Regions from separate parts of the Pseudomonas sp. NPDC089752 genome, predicted to be linked through region 2. Evidence: predicted binding sites of a transcription regulator. Region 2 holds the regulator's gene; the other holds the start of a gene.
What was found. Region 2 encodes sigma-54, which starts transcription at its own class of promoters, with help from an activator protein. Its sites were predicted from a motif close to ANTGGCATNNANNTTGCTNT; they were not measured.
Positions count from the first base shown of each region.

Region 1 (7,887 bases), on a different contig from region 2:
CGGCCAGATGCAGCAACTGCGTGCTGAGCAGGGCCAAGGGGGCAGCCGGGTTCTGCGAGTCGAACAGTACTTCCTGACCATCGAGCCCGCTGGGGTCGATGATACGCACCACCAGGTTGTCCTCGGCAGTGGCCGGTAAACCGTCGGTGATCAGCTGACGCAGATTGAGCAACGCCATCACATAGCCTGCCGGCGGGCCATTGGCCTGGGCATCGGAAAACACCGGCGCCACCATCAGCAGCCCGCGTGCGTACTCCGGCACCACATTGATCATGTCCAGCGGCGCGGATACCGCCATGCTGCCCGGCAGCAAGGCACGCAACAAGGTCTGCTCACGGGTTTCCTGGCCGCGCAGGTCCAGCCCGTAGGGTTGTTCCTGCTGATGGGTGGCCTGGGTGTAGAGCACCGGGAAGTAGTGATCGCGGTGCGGCGCCGGTTGCCAGTGGCCTTGGTTGTCCATATCGCGGATTGCATAGGCCCGCTTCAGCGCAGCACCGGCCTGACGCTCGAAGTCGCGCCGCTGCACATCGTCGACCCGCGGCGCCCAGGAGTACGCCTGGGTTCGGCGCAACAAGGGCCGCGCGTAGCCGTCGAATTCGCGTGGGGTAATTTCGTTGGAGAAACTGAAGAAGCGCCGCAAACCGTCGAGACGTTGCTCCTGATCGTCGAAGCGCTCGGCGATACGGCTATGGCGCTCGCTGGCCAGCAGCTCGAAGCGCTGGCGCAACTGCTGCTTGTAGAACGCCTGAGTGGCCAACGCCAAGGCAACCGACAGCAAGCCGCCGGCTACCAGGACCACCAACGCCAACACCCAGGCAGCCATCGCTTCGCTGCACCGACCCAGCACCTTCGCACGCACCTTCGACATAGATAGATCTCATCCCGTCAGCGTCCTGCGAACATTCTGGCCCTGTGCTGAGTTATAGCTATTGGCCACTAGCGATGCAACGCTACTCGTCTCAAATTAGCGCAACTGCAAGCGCCAGGCGCGATGGATACGGTTGTTACGCGCGAAATCCGGATCCAGGGTCTGCGCGCTGATTTCCTCCACCGCATACCGCGCCGCCAGGTGCTCATCGAGCTGGAACTTACGGAAGTTGTTGGAGAAGTACAGCACGCCGCCCGGGGCCAGGCGCGCCATGGCCAGGTCGAGCAACTGCACGTGGTCACGCTGCACGTCGAACACCCCTTCCATGCGCTTGGAGTTGGAGAAGGTCGGTGGGTCGATGAAGATCAGGTCATAGCTGTCGCGGTTGGCTTCCAGCCAGGCCATGACATCGCCTTGCTCCAGGCGGTTGCGCTCGGAGAAGCCGTTCAGCGACAGGTTGCGGCGCGCCCAGTCCAGGTAAGTCTTGGACAGATCGACGCTGGTCGTGCTGCGGGCACCGCCCTTGGCCGCATGGACACTGGCCGTGGCGGTATAGCAGAACAGGTTGAGGAAGCGCTTGCCGGCCGCTTCGCGCTGAATGCGCATGCGCATGGGGCGGTGGTCGAGGAACAGGCCGGTGTCCAGGTAGTCGGTAAGGTTGACCAGCAGCTTGACGCCGCCTTCACTGACCTCCTGGAAACGCCCTTCGGTAGCCTGGCGCTCATACTGGCGGGTACCGCTCTGCCGCTCGCGGCGCTTGAGCACCACGCGCTGCGGGTCAATGCCCAGGGCCTGCGGAATCGCCGACAAAGCGTCGAGCAGGCGCGCTTGAGCCTTTTCCGGGTCGATCGAGCGCGGCGCGGCGTATTCCTGCACGTGCACCCAATCCTCATAGAGGTCGACCGCCAGGGCATACTCGGGCATGTCGGCATCGTACAGGCGGTAGCAGCTCACCTGCTCCTTGCGCGCCCACTTACCCAGTTGCTTGAGGTTTTTCTGCAGGCGGTTGGCGAACATCTGTGCGCCTTCGGAAAGGCGGGCCGGTTCGCTGGCCACCGGTACCTGGCGAGGCGAATCGGTATTTTCCGATTGAGCCTCGCGGCGTTCGCCAGTGACGAACTGGTCAGGCTGCACCTTGAACAGCAGCAGCTTGCACGGCAGCGCGCCGTTCCAGAACGCGTACTGTTTGTGGCTGCGAATGCCCATCTTCTTGCCAAGCTCCGGCGCGCCGGTGAACACGGCCGCCTCCCAGCCCATGCACGCCTGGCGCAAGCGTTCGCCAAGGTTCTGGTAGAGGTACAGCAAGCTGGCTTCGTCACCCAGGCGCTCGCCATACGGCGGGTTGCTGATGACCAGGCCTTTCTGGTTCTGATCCGGACGCGGCTCGAAACTGGCGACCTCGCCCTGATAGATCTTGATCCAGTCGCCCAGGCCTGCCCGCTCGACGTTGTTGCGCCCCGGCTGAATCAGCCGCGGATCGGCCTCGTAGCCACGAATCCACAGCGGTGGCTTGGCCAGGCCAGCCTGAGCGCGGGCCTGGGCCTCTTCATGGACTTTGCGCCAGGTGGCCGGCACATGGCCCAGCCAGGCGCTGAAGCCCCAGCGCTCACGCTTGAGGTTCGGCGCCATGTCGGCGGCGATCATCGCGGCTTCGACCAGGAAAGTACCGACGCCGCACATCGGGTCGGCCAGGGCGCCGCCCTCGGCGGCGATGCGTGGCCAGCCAGCGCGAATCAGTACCGCAGCTGCCAGGTTTTCCTTGAGCGGCGCGGCGCCTTGCTGCAGGCGGTAGCCGCGCTGGTGCAGGCTGTGGCCGGAGAGGTCGAGCGAGAGGATCGCCTCGCCACGGTCCAGGCGCAGGTGCACACGCACGTCCGGGTCGATCTTCTCCACCGACGGGCGCAGGCCTTCGCGGTTGCGCAGCTTGTCGACGATCGCGTCCTTGACCTTCAATGCACCGAAATGGGTGTTGTCGATGCCCGAGCCATGGCCACTGAACTCCACGGCCAAGGTGCCGTCGGCTGCCAGGTGATCGGCCCAGTCGACAGCGTTGACGCCGTCGTACAGGTCGTCGGCGTTCTTCATGTTGAAGCGCTTGAGCACCAGCAGCACGCGGTTGGCCAGGCGCGACCAGAGGCACAGGCGGTAGGCGGTTTCCATGTCGGCTTCGCCGCGAATGGCCGAGGTGTGCTCACGCACTTGGTCAAGGCCAAGGCCCTTGGCCTCTTCGGCAAGCAGGCCTTCCAGGCCTTTGGGGCAGGTGAGATAGAGTTCGAAACGGTCCGACATGAGTATTCCAGAGCCTTGGGCTGTTTGAGTGACGAGGCGACGCATCGCCCCGCCGATGTTTGCCCGAACGCCCTTCCAGCAAGCGTCCGAGTGGCCTCCCCCGCACGGATAAGTGCGGTGGGCGGGCCGGGCCGCCTGATCGATCTGCTCTCGCCGGTGGCAGAAACAGCTTAGATCATCAGGCAGTACCAATAATTTCTGCCGACTTCGGGATCCATGTGACCCTTCGTCGCATTACCAATTATTTCTGTCACCCCGCCGCAACGCTGGCGAAATGACGTCAATGTTCAGCAAACCCCGATCACAGCGGGCCAAACGCTAAACAAGGTTGAGTCGCATTTATTTACTTATCCCCTCACCCACGGAAAGGTTACCTGCTTATGACAAATCGATCATTCACACCGTGACTCGCATTCGTTAGAACTGGTCTCAGGCCGCTTCGCAATGAGGCGGCACTTTCAGCCCGCCACGCCGGCAGCGGGCGCACACCGGCAGAACGACTCTGCCCGGCCTCGGAGAGGCCGACGGGACATTACAGTCAACAAGTGAGGGCAACACCCTATGAGAAGACTTAAGCGTGATCCGTTGGAAAGAGCATATTCACGTGGCTACCAATACGGGGTCACCGGCAAATCCCGCGAACTTTGCCCCTTCAATCTTCCTTCTGTTCGCCAAGCCTGGATCAACGGCTGGCGCGAAGGTCGCGGTGATAACTGGGACGGAATGACTGGCACCGCTGGCATCCATAGACTCAACGAAAATCACGCCGTTGGCTGATCGAGGACACTGAATTCGATTTACCATGCACGCCCCATCCGGGCGGCGGGCGAAGGCCCAGGGGCCCCTTGATGGGGCCCTTTTTTATGGCTGCCTTTATACCCGAGGCATGGCTGCAATGGCATCCACCGCTTCACGAATAAGCGCTGGCCCTTTGTAGATGAAACCCGAGTAGATCTGCACCAGGCTCGCCCCGGCGGCGATCTTCTCGGCGGCATGCCGGCCTTCGGTAATACCACCCGCCGCGATGATCGGCATTCTGCCACCCAGCTCGCCCGAGAGCACCTTGACGATATGCGTGCTTTTCTGCAGCACAGGTGCACCCGACAAGCCGCCCGCCTCCCCCCCATGCGGAAGGTTTTCGACGCCTTCACGGCCCATGGTGGTGTTGGTGGCAATCACCGCATCCATGCCCGATTCCATCAGCGTTGCTGCTACCAGCGCGGTTTCTTCATCGCTCATGTCCGGCGCGATCTTGATCGCCAACGGCACACGCTTGCCATGTTCGCCGGCAAGCTGTTCGCGGCGCTCGGCCAGGGCATCGAGCAGTTGCTTGAGCGAGTCGCCAAACTGCAGGCTGCGCAGGCCCGGAGTATTGGGCGAGCTGATGTTGACGGTGATGTAGCTGGCCTCGGTGTAGACCTTGTTCAGGCAGATCAGGTAATCGTCGACCGCGCGCTCGACCGGGGTGTCGAAGTTCTTGCCGATATTGATACCCAGCACACCGTCATAGCGCGAAGCCCGCACGCGTTCCAGCAGGTGATCGACGCCCAGGTTGTTGAAACCCATGCGGTTGATGATCGCCGTCGCTTCCGGCAGGCGGAACAACCGTGGCTTCGGGTTGCCCGGCTGAGGGCGCGGGGTCACGGTTCCGATTTCGACGAAGCCGAAACCCAGCTGGGCAAAGCCGTCGATGGCCGCACCATTCTTGTCCAGGCCGGCGGCCAGTCCCACCGGGTTGGCGAAGTTCAAACCCATCACGTTCACCGGCAGCGCCGCCGGCTGCTTGCACAGCATGCCGTTGAGCCCAAGACGGCCACCGGCACCGATCAGGTCCAGGGACAGGTCGTGGGAAGTTTCCGGAGAAAGCTTGAACAGCAGCTGGCGGGCCAGGGTATACATGGGCGGGCAAGGCTCAGGGGCAAATGAGGCTGCGATTATAGCCAGCGCGCGCCCAGCATGACAGCGCCTTGGCACATGCGTTGCTACATCGCCTGTACGACTGCCTAATCCGTACAGGCGAGGATCTACGTGAATACATCTGCTCTGGCTTGGGTCAACGGCAGCGACGCGCCGGAAAAACCCAGCCTCTATATCGGCTTCATGGCCCTCACCGATTGCGCCTCGGTGGTGGTAGCCGCCACCCAGGGCTTCGCCCAGCAGCACGGCCTGACCCTCAACCTCAAGCGCCAGGGCTCATGGGCCAGCCTGCGTGACAAGCTGGCCAGCGGCGAACTGGATGCCGCGCACTGCCTGTACGGCCTGGTTTACGCCGTGCACCTGGGCATTGGCGGCGTGCCGGCCAGCGACATGGCGGTGCTCATGGGGCTGAACCAGAATGCCCAGGCCATCAACCTGTCCCCTGCCCTGCAGCGCAAGGGCGTGACCAGCCCTGAAGCACTTGCGCGTCTGGTGCACCAGAGCGGTGCGCGACTGACCTTCGCCCAGACCTTCCCCACCGGCACCCACGCCATGTGGCTTTATTACTGGCTGGCCAGCCAGGGCATCCACCCGCTGCACGACGTCAACAGTGTGGTGGTGCCACCCGCGCAGATGGCGGCGCACGTTCAGGCTGGCCGCATCGATGGCTTCTGCGTCGGTGAACCCTGGGCCGCCGCTGCCGTCGCCCAGGGCCAGGGCTTCACCTTGGCTACCAGCCAGTCGATCTGGCCCGATCACCCGGAAAAGGTCCTGGCCTGCGCGCGCAGCTTCGCCGAACAGTACCCCAACAGTGCACGCGCACTGATCAAGTCGATCCTCGCTGCCAGCCGTTTCATCGAGCAAAGCCAGGAAAACCGCCGCAGCGCTGCGCAACTGCTCAGCGGCAGTGCCTACCTGGATACGCCACTGGAGACTGTCGAACCGCGCCTGCTCGGCGACTATCAGGACGGCCTCGGCAACCACTGGCAGGACTCACATACCCTGCGCCTGTTCGACCAGGGCCGGGCCAACCTGCCCTACCTCTCCGACGGCATGTGGTTCATGACCCAGTTCCGCCGATGGGGCCTGCTGCGCGACGACCCCGACTACCTCGGCGTAGCCCGTCAGGTGCAGCAACTGAGGCTGTATCACGAGGCCGCCGACACCCTCGGCGTGCCCTGCCCCGCCTCGGTCATGCGCAGCAGCCTGCTGATCGACGGCATCCGCTGGGACGGCAGCGACCCGCACGGCTATGCCCGCAGCTTCCGCCTGCATGCCTTGGGCGATACGCCCAATGCCCGTACCGGTTTGTGAGGGGGCTCACCATGCTGCGCATCCTGCTCATCGACGACACCCAGAACAAGCTCGGCCGCCTCAAGGCAGCGTTGCGCGAAGCCGGCTTCGAGGTGATCGAAGCGCCAGACCTGACCATCGACCTGCCCGCCTGCGTCGAAACGGTGCGACCGGATGTGGTGTTGATCGATACCGACTCGCCCGACCGCGATGTCATGGAACAAGTGGTGATGGTCAGCCGCGACCAGCCAAGGCCGATCGTGCTGTTCACCGACGAACATGACCCTGGGGTGATGCGCCAGGCGATCCAGGCAGGCGTCAGCGCATACATCGTCGAAGGTATCCACGCCGCCCGGTTGCAACCGATCCTCGATGTTGCCATGGCCCGGTTCGAGAGCGACCAGGCCCTTAAAGCCCAGTTGCTGGCGCGCGATCTGCAGTTGGCAGAGCGCAAGCGCATCGAGCAGGCCAAAGGCTTGCTCATGAAGATGAAGGATTGCAACGAAGAGCAGGCCTATACCCTGATGCGTCGGCAGGCCATGAGCCGGCAGCAGAAGCTGATCCAGGTGGCCGAGCAGATCATCGCCATGCACGAAATGCTGGGTTAGCGCCGCCAGCAGTGTTGGCCCACCTTTTGCTCGGTAAACCACACCGGTAGCCAACGGCGGTTGCCCACAAACCCCGACAAAGACGTCGCTCTCCTTTCCACGCCAGTGGACCGGGTAGCGGCGTCTTTTCGTTTCCGTTGCATTGCCGAGTGAGGTGTTCGATGACTACCAGCTTCTGGAAATCCGGGCATGTGCCCACGCTGTTCGCCGCGTTCCTGTACTTCGACCTGAGCTTCATGGTCTGGTACCTGCTTGGCCCGATGGCGGTGCAGATCGCCACCGACCTGCAACTGACCACACAGCAGCGCGGCCTGATGGTCGCCACGCCGATTCTGGCGGGCGCGGTGCTGCGCTTCGTCATGGGCCTGCTGGTCGACCGCCTGTCACCGAAGACCGCCGGCTTGATCGGCCAGGTGATCGTCATCGTCGCCCTGGCGAGCGCCTGGTACATGGGCGTGCACACCTACGAACAGGCCCTGCTGCTTGGCGTCTTTCTCGGCGTAGCGGGCGCCTCGTTTGCCGTGTCGCTGCCCCTCGCCTCGCAATGGTACCCGCCGCAGCATCAGGGCAAGGCCATGGGCATCGCCGGTGCGGGCAACTCCGGCACCGTTTTCGCCGCGTTGCTGGCACCGGTGCTGGCCGCAGGTTTCGGCTGGAACAACGTGTTCGGCTTCGCCGTGATCCCGCTGGTAATGACCTTGGTCCTGTTCACCTTGCTCGCGCGCAACGCACCACAACGACCCAAACCCAAGGCCATGGCCGATTACCTCAAAGCCCTGGGCGACCGCGACAGTTGGTGGTTCATGTTTTTCTACAGCGTCACCTTCGGCGGCTTCATCGGCCTGGCCAGCGCGCTGCCCGGCTACTTCAGCGACCAGTATGGCCTGAGCCCGATTACCGCAGGCTACTACA
Region 1 is NZ_JBIVGP010000006.1:142,197-150,083, reverse strand. Features, by position in the region: gene ACIPZF_RS12020 (diguanylate cyclase) at 1-868, opposite strand, end outside; gene rlmKL (bifunctional 23S rRNA (guanine(2069)-N(7))-methyltransferase RlmK/23S rRNA (guanine(2445)-N(2))-methyltransferase RlmL) at 965-3,157, opposite strand; gene rmf (ribosome modulation factor) at 3,719-3,934, shown strand; gene ACIPZF_RS12005 (quinone-dependent dihydroorotate dehydrogenase) at 4,031-5,056, opposite strand; gene ACIPZF_RS12000 (CmpA/NrtA family ABC transporter substrate-binding protein) at 5,186-6,388, shown strand; gene ACIPZF_RS11995 (ANTAR domain-containing response regulator) at 6,400-6,975, shown strand; gene ACIPZF_RS11990 (nitrate/nitrite transporter) at 7,137-7,887, shown strand, end outside.
Region 1: the regulator sigma-54 is predicted to act here: its motif matches at 5,124-5,143, upstream of ACIPZF_RS12000 (CmpA/NrtA family ABC transporter substrate-binding protein).

Region 2 (7,887 bases):
CAGGCCCTGTACGGCGCCCAGACCCAGCGCGCGGTCGACAACTTCCCGATCAGCGGCCAACGCATGCCGGCCCAGTTCATTCGCGCCCTGCTGCTGGCCAAGGCCGCCGCCGCCAAGGCCAACATCGAACTCGAGCAGATTTCTGCAGGGCAGGGCGAGGCCATCGTCAAGGCGGTCGAGCAACTGCTGGCCGACGACTTCATCCAGCACTTCCCGGTGGACGTGTACCAGACCGGCTCCGGCACCAGCTCGAACATGAACGCCAACGAGGTCATTGCCACCTTGGCCAGCCGCCTGCACAGCGAGCCGGTCAATGCCAACGACCACGTCAACTGCGGCCAGAGCAGCAACGACATCATCCCGACCACCATCCACGTCAGTGCCGCCCTGGCACTGCATGAGCAACTGCTGCCCGCGCTGGATCACCTGGTGCAGGTGATCGAAGCCAAGTCGGGGCAGGTACACCAGTACGTGAAGACTGGCCGTACCCACCTGATGGATGCCATGCCGGTGCGCATGAGCCAGGTACTCGACGGTTGGGCAGCCCAGATCAAGGCTGCCAAGGCGCACATCGAAGCGACACTGCCGAGCCTGCAGGCGCTGGCCCAGGGCGGCACAGCCGTCGGCACCGGTATCAATGCTCACCCACAGTTTGCCGCCGGTTTCGCCCGTCAGCTGAGCGCCCTGACCCAGATCGAATTCACCCCGGGGCAGAATCTGTTCGCCCTGATCGGCTCGCAGGACACCGCCGTTGCGCTGTCTGGCCAGCTCAAGACCACTGCCGTGGCGTTGATGAAGATCGCCAACGACCTGCGCTGGATGAACTCCGGCCCGCTCGCCGGCCTTGGCGAGATCGAACTGCAAGGCCTGCAGCCGGGCTCCTCGATCATGCCGGGCAAGGTCAACCCGGTGATCCCGGAAGCCACCGCCATGGTCGCCGCCCAGGTGATCGGCAACGACGCGACCATCGCCGTAGCCGGCCAGTCGGGCAATTTCGAGCTCAACGTGATGCTGCCGGTGATCGCTCGCAACCTGCTGGAAAGCATCGAGCTGATGGCCAATGCCAGCCGCCTGCTCGCCGACAAGGCCATCGCCAGCTTCAAGGTCAACGAGGGCAAGCTCAAGGAAGCCCTGGCACGCAACCCGATCCTGGTCACCGCGCTGAACCCGATCATCGGCTACCTCAAGGCTGCCGAGATCGCCAAGACCGCCTACAAGGAAGGCCGGCCGATCATCGATGTGGCGCTGGAGCACACCGACCTGTCGCGCGACCAGCTCGAAGCGCTGCTGGACCCGGAAAAACTCACCGCTGGCGGCATCTGACTCGCGTCAGCGCTCAGGAGTAAACGTCATGCAGCACTGGAAACGCATCACTGAAACAGCCAATCGCCTCTTCGAACAGGGCGAACTGGTCGATGCCCGGGAACATTACCTGCAAGCCCTGGCCCTGGCCCAGGTGCTGTTCGAGCGCTGGCATGACGTCGACGAAGCGGTGGCGGCGTTCGTCGTCTCTCACCACAACCTGGCCGACCTGCACCTGCGGTTGAACCAGCCGCAGGAGAGCGCCGACTATCTATGCGCCGTCCATCAGCGCCTGCTCCAGGCCAGCCAGGACGCGCGCCTGCCCCAGACGCTGCGTGATGCGGCGCTGCGCCACAGCGGGCGTACCTACACCGAGTTGCTGAGTTTCATTGCCGAGTACGGCCAGTACCCGCGCACCGAGCGCCTGCTCAATCGGCAGGCATCCTCTCCCAGCGAACTGGCAACCCAGCCGGACCTGATGTCCAGAACCCAAGCCTACGGAATCCACTGACATGCCTCATACCTTGCCTGCACTGCCTTATGCCTACGATGCACTGGAACCGCACATCGATACTCAGACCATGGAGATTCACCACACCAAGCACCATCAGACTTACGTCAACGGCCTCAATGCGGCTATCGAGGGCAGCGAATGGGCCGAATGGCCGGTTGAAAAGCTGGTTGGTGCGGTCAAGCAGCTGCCTGAGAACCTGCGCGGTGCGGTCACCAACCATGGTGGTGGGCATGCCAACCACTCGCTGTTCTGGACCGTCATGTCGCCGAAGGGCGGTGGTCAGCCGCAGGGCCAGGTAGCCAAGGCGATCGAGACCGAACTGGGTGGTTTCGAGGCCTTCAAGGAAGCCTTCACCAAAGCCGCGCTGACCCGCTTCGGCAGCGGTTGGGCTTGGCTCAGCGTCACCCCGGAGAAAAAACTGGTGGTCGAGAGCAGCGGCAACCAGGACAGCCCGCTGATGCACGGAAACACGCCGATCCTCGGTCTGGATGTCTGGGAGCACGCCTACTACCTTAAGTACCAGAACCGTCGACCGGAATACATCGGTGCCTTCTACAACGTCATCGACTGGGCGGAAGTGGAACGTCGATACCTAGAAGCCAGCAAGTGAGTCGAACCGGTATGCGCTCAGAGGTGATGTCTGTCAGCAGTGTGCGCCTGTTCCGGCTGGCGGTAGGCACTTTGCTGCTTTTGGTCGGCACGGCCCTGCTGGTGGCGAAGGGTATCGCCTGGCTGGACCTGGAACCGCGCATGTTGCGCGCCCTCGAGGGTGGTGCACTGTGCGCACTGGGTACAGCGCTGGGCGCGGTACCGGTGTTGGTGATTCGTAATATGCCGGTAGCCCTGGCCGATACCCTGTTGGGCTTCGGCGCCGGAGTGATGCTGGCAGCCACCGCGTTCTCGCTGATCATACCGGGGCTGGATGCCGCGCAATCCATTGGCTTCAGCCCATGGGGAGCGGGCGGCCTGATCAGTTTTGGGCTGTTGTTTGGTGCGTTGTGCCTGTTCGTAGTCGACCTCAAGGTGTCTGGCACCTCGCCCGAGGCGTTGGTCGGCAACGAAAATCAGCCGGTAATCGCGGCACGGATCTGGTTGTTCGTGATCGCCATCATCGCCCACAACATTCCCGAGGGTATGGCCATCGGAGTGTCGGCCGGTGGTGGCATGGCCGATGCCGACAGCCTTGCCATGGGCATCGCCCTGCAAGATGTACCCGAAGGCCTGGTCATCGCATTGGTGCTGGCAGGGGCGGGGATGCCGCGCTTCAAGGCATTCCTGATCGGTGCGGCATCAGGGCTGGTGGAGCCGCTGGCAGCAGTGATCTGCGCATGGTTGGTGAACGTCGCCGAGCTGCTGCTACCGCTGGGTCTGGCCTGCGCGGCGGGGGCGATGTTGCTGGTGGTGACCCAGGAGATCATTCCCGAGTCGCGTAGCAATGGCCATCACCGCTTGGCTAGCCTGGGGCTGTGTGTTGGCTTCTGCTTGATGATGGTGATGGATACGGCGATGTCGTAAGCACCGCAACCCCCGTAGGAGCGGCTTCAGCCGCGATCACCGGCAAAGCCGGTGCCAGCCACCGCGTCGCTCGCATCGCGGCTGAAGCCGCTCCTACAAGGGCTTTTCATTCGCCTTCGTCGAAATAGTTGTCGATCAACGCCACCAACGCATCCAGGGCATCACTATCCTGCTCACCTTCGGTGTGCAGGTGCACCTGGGTGCCTTTGCCCGCCGCCAGCATCATCACCGCCATGATGCTCTTGCCATCCACCAGCTTGTCTGGCGCGCGCCCCACCCGCACCTGGCAGGGGAAGCGCCCGGCCACGCCAACGAACTTGGCGGCCGCCCGGGCATGCAGGCCCAGCTTGTTGATGATGGTGATTTCACGGGCGGGCATCGTGGTGCGGATCCTGTGGCTAAAGGTCGCGGTGGCGGACCTGGACGTTTTTCAATGACTGCTGCAGCAACTGGCCAAGGCGTTCGGTGATATAGACCGAGCGGTGGTGACCGCCGGTGCAGCCGATGGCAATGGTGACATAGGCACGGTTGCTGGCGGCGAAGCGTGGCAGCCATTTGAGCAGATAGCTGGAGATATCGGAAAACATTTCTTCGACATCCGGCTGTGCGGCCAGATATTCGATAACCGGCTGCTCCAGGCCAGAATGCTCACGCAGCTCAGGCTTCCAATAGGGATTGGGCAGGCAACGCACATCGAATACCAGGTCGGCATCGACTGGCATGCCGCGCTTGAAACCGAACGATTCGACCAGAAATGCGGTGCCGGGCTCAGGTTGGTTGAGCAGGCGCAGCTTGATCGAGTCGCGCAGCTGGTACAGGTTGAGGTTGGTTGTGTCGATCTTGAGGTCGGCAAGGTCCGCAATTGGCCCGAGCAGTTCGCTTTCCACCCGGATCGCTTCGGCCAGCGAGCGGTCCGCGTTGGTCAGCGGGTGGCGTCGTCGAGTTTCCGAGAATCGCTTGAGCAGGGTATCTTCGTCGGCATCGAGAAACAGCACATCACACTGGATATGCCGACTACGGGCTTCCGCAAGCAGGTCGGGGAAGCGCGACAGATGGCTGGGCAGGTTGCGCGCATCGATCGACACCGCCACCTTCGGCTGCTGCAACTCGGTGTTGATCAGCGCGTTCTCTGCCAACTGCGGGAGCAAGCCGGCAGGAAGGTTGTCGATGCAGTAATAGCCGTTGTCTTCCAACACATCGAGGGCGGTACTTTTGCCGGAGCCGGACCGGCCGCTAACGATGATCAGGCGCATATTCAGGCCTCGTTCTGAACGTCCAGGACTACCTGGTAAAGGGCATCGCTGCTGGCGGCACTGCGCAGACGGTCGCGCACATCCTTGCGATCGAGCATGCTGGCGATCTGGCGAAGCAGTTCGAGGTGGGCGTCAGTGGCTGCTTCTGGCACCAGCAGGACGAACAGCAAATCGACTGGTGCGCCATCTATGGCGTCGTAATCGATCGGAGCGTCCAGGTGCAGCAGGGCGCTAACCGGGCCAGTGCAATCTTTGATGCGGCAGTGGGGAATGGCGATGCCATTGCCGAAACCGGTGGAGCCGAGTTTTTCCCGAGCGATCAGCTTTTCGAAGACGTCTTGCATCTCCAATTCGGGCACTTGTTCGGCAATCAGGGTGGCGACCTTTTCCAGGGCGCGCTTCTTACTGCCGCCCGGCACGTTCACCAGGGAACGGCCGGGGGTCAGGATGGTTTCAAGTCGGATCATGGATGAGGGGGATCAGCGGGCAGCCGCACCTTGCAGCAAGCTTTGCTGTTTTTCCTTGTGTTTTTTCAGTTGACGGTCGAGCTTGTCGGCCAGGGCATCGATCGCTGCATACATGTCTTCGTGTTCGGCGTTGGCAACCACTTCTCCACCGGGAATCTGCAAGGTCGCTTCGACCTTCTGCTGCAGCTTCTCGACTTTCATGATGACCTGCACGTTGGTGATCTTGTCGAAGTGACTCTCCACCCGGGCGAGCTTTTCAAGCACATAATCGCGCAGCGGTTGGGTGACTTCTACATGCTGTCCACTGATATTGACTTGCATACAGCTTCTCCTTTGTTGCCCGTGCATAAAGAGGCAGGTGTTGCACCTGCCCCACAAACGCTGTGGCACATCTCAGGGGCTACATCAGTCGCTTGCGCTCGCTCGACGGTGCGATGCCGAGGGACTCGCGGTACTTGGCGACGGTGCGACGGGCGACCTGGATGCCTTGTGCCTCCAGTAAACCAGCGATCTTGCTGTCACTCAATGGCTTTTTCTGATTTTCCGCCGCAACCAGTTTCTTGATGATTGCGCGGATCGCCGTGGACGAGCATTCGCCGCCTTCCGAAGTGCTGACGTGGCTCGAGAAAAAGTATTTCAGTTCGTAGATGCCGCGGGGTGTATGCATGAATTTCTGCGTGGTCACCCGCGAAATGGTCGACTCGTGCATGCCCACTGCTTCGGCGATGTCATGCAGCACCAGGGGCTTCATCGCCTCGTCACCGTGATCGAGGAAGCCGCGTTGATGCTCGACGATCTGCGTGGCCACCTTCATCAGCGTTTCGTTGCGGCTCTGCAGGCTCTTGATGAACCAGCGTGCCTCCTGCAACTGGTTGCGCATGAAGGTGTTGTCGGCGCTGGTATCGGCGCGACGCACGAACCCTGCGTACTGCGGGTTGACGCGCAGGCGCGGGATTGCCTCCTGATTCAGCTCGACCAGCCAGCGATCGCTGTCCTTGCGCACGATGACATCAGGCACCACGTATTCCGGCTCGCTGGATTCGATCTGCGAACCCGGGCGCGGGTTGAGGCTCTGCACCAGTTCGATGACCTGACGCAATTCGTCTTCCTTGAGCTTCATGCGGCGCATCAGCTGGCTGTAGTCGCGCCCACCGAGCAGGTCGATGAAGTCGCTGACCAGGCGCTTGGCCTCGGCCATCCACGGCGTGCTGGCGGGTAGCTGGCGCAACTGCAGCAGCAGGCATTCGCCCAGGTTGCGCGCAGCAATGCCGGCAGGTTCGAACTGCTGGATGCGGTGCAGTACCGCTTCGACCTCGTCGAGCTCGATGTCAAGCTCCGGGTCGAAACCGGCGCAAATCTCTTCGAGGGTGTCTTCCAGGTAGCCCTGGCCGTTGATGCTGTCGATCAGGGTGACGGCGATCAGGCGGTCGGTGTCGGACATCGGTGCCAGGTTCAGCTGCCACAACAGGTGGCTTTGCAGGCTCTCGCCGGCGGATGTGCGGGTGGTGAAATCCCACTCGTCGTCATCGTTGCTCGGCAGGCTGCTGGCGCTGGTCTGGTAGATGTCTTCCCAGGCCGTGTCGACCGGAAGCTCGTTGGGGATTCGCTCGCTCCACTCACCGTCTTCCAGGTTTTCGGCACTGGCGGTGCTTTCCTGGAAACTGTTGTCCTGAACTTCGGCGACCGGTTTGTTCTCGGCGTTGTCCGCCATCGGGTCACTGTTGTCGAAGTCGTCGCCGTCTTCCTGACGTTCGAGCATCGGATTGGACTCCAGCGCTTCCTGGATTTCCTGCTGGAGGTCCAGGGTGGAGAGCTGAAGTAGGCGGATGGCCTGTTGCAACTGCGGGGTCATCGTCAGTTGCTGGCCCATTTTTAGGACGAGCGATGGTTTCATGGCTGGGGCTAAATACCTTGTTCGCCGGCGCGCATGCGCCATCCACTACACGAGGGCGCCGGAGCGCCAAATTCAAGCAAGTTTTATGCCTTAAATTGTAGCGTTTGCCTAGAGCACTGTAACAACTTAAGCCCCATCAAGGCGGCAAAGCCCGTGCTCCAGGCACGTCCTGGGATCAGAGCCGGAACTCGTGGCCCAGGTAAACTTCCTTGACCAGCTCATTGGCCAGGATGGTCTGCGCATCGCCTTCGGCAATCAATTGGCCGTCGTTGACGATGTAGGCGGTTTCGCAGATATCCAGTGTCTCGCGGACGTTGTGGTCGGTGATCAATACACCGATGCCCTTGGCCTTGAGGTGGTGGATGATCTGCTTGATGTCGCCGACCGAAATCGGGTCGACACCGGCAAAGGGTTCGTCCAGCAGGATGAACTTCGGTGCGGTCGCCAGGGCGCGTGCGATCTCGACGCGGCGGCGCTCGCCACCGGACAGGCTCATGCCGAGGTTGTCGCGGATGTGGCTGATGTGGAACTCCTGCAGCAGGCTTTCCAGCTCCTTGCGACGGCCCTCGCGGTCGAGCTCCTTGCGGGTCTCGAGGATGGCCATGATGTTGTCGGCCACCGACAGCTTGCGGAAGATCGAGGCTTCCTGCGGCAGGTAGCCGATGCCGGCGCGTGCGCGGCCGTGCATGGGCTGGTGGCTGACATCGAGGTTGTCGATGCGCACACGGCCCTGATCGGCCTGGACCAGGCCGACGATCATGTAGAAGCAGGTGGTCTTGCCGGCGCCGTTGGGGCCGAGCAGGCCGACGATCTGGCCGCTGTCGATCGACAGGCTGACGTCGCGCACGACCTGCCGACCTTTGTAGCTCTTGGCCAGGTGCTGGGCTTTGAGGGTTGCCATTTACTCGGCCTTCTTCTTCGGCTGGATCACCATGTCGATAC
Region 2 is NZ_JBIVGP010000004.1:72,222-80,108, reverse strand. Features, by position in the region: gene ACIPZF_RS07830 (class II fumarate hydratase) at 1-1,323, shown strand, start outside; gene ACIPZF_RS07825 (hypothetical protein) at 1,352-1,813, shown strand; gene ACIPZF_RS07820 (superoxide dismutase) at 1,815-2,426, shown strand; gene ACIPZF_RS07815 (ZIP family metal transporter) at 2,438-3,331, shown strand; gene ACIPZF_RS07810 (HPr family phosphocarrier protein) at 3,438-3,710, opposite strand; gene rapZ (RNase adapter RapZ) at 3,730-4,584, opposite strand; gene ptsN (PTS IIA-like nitrogen regulatory protein PtsN) at 4,587-5,051, opposite strand; gene hpf (ribosome hibernation-promoting factor, HPF/YfiA family) at 5,064-5,372, opposite strand; gene ACIPZF_RS07790 (RNA polymerase factor sigma-54) at 5,452-6,945, opposite strand; gene lptB (LPS export ABC transporter ATP-binding protein) at 7,121-7,846, opposite strand; gene lptA (lipopolysaccharide transport periplasmic protein LptA) at 7,847-7,887, opposite strand, start outside.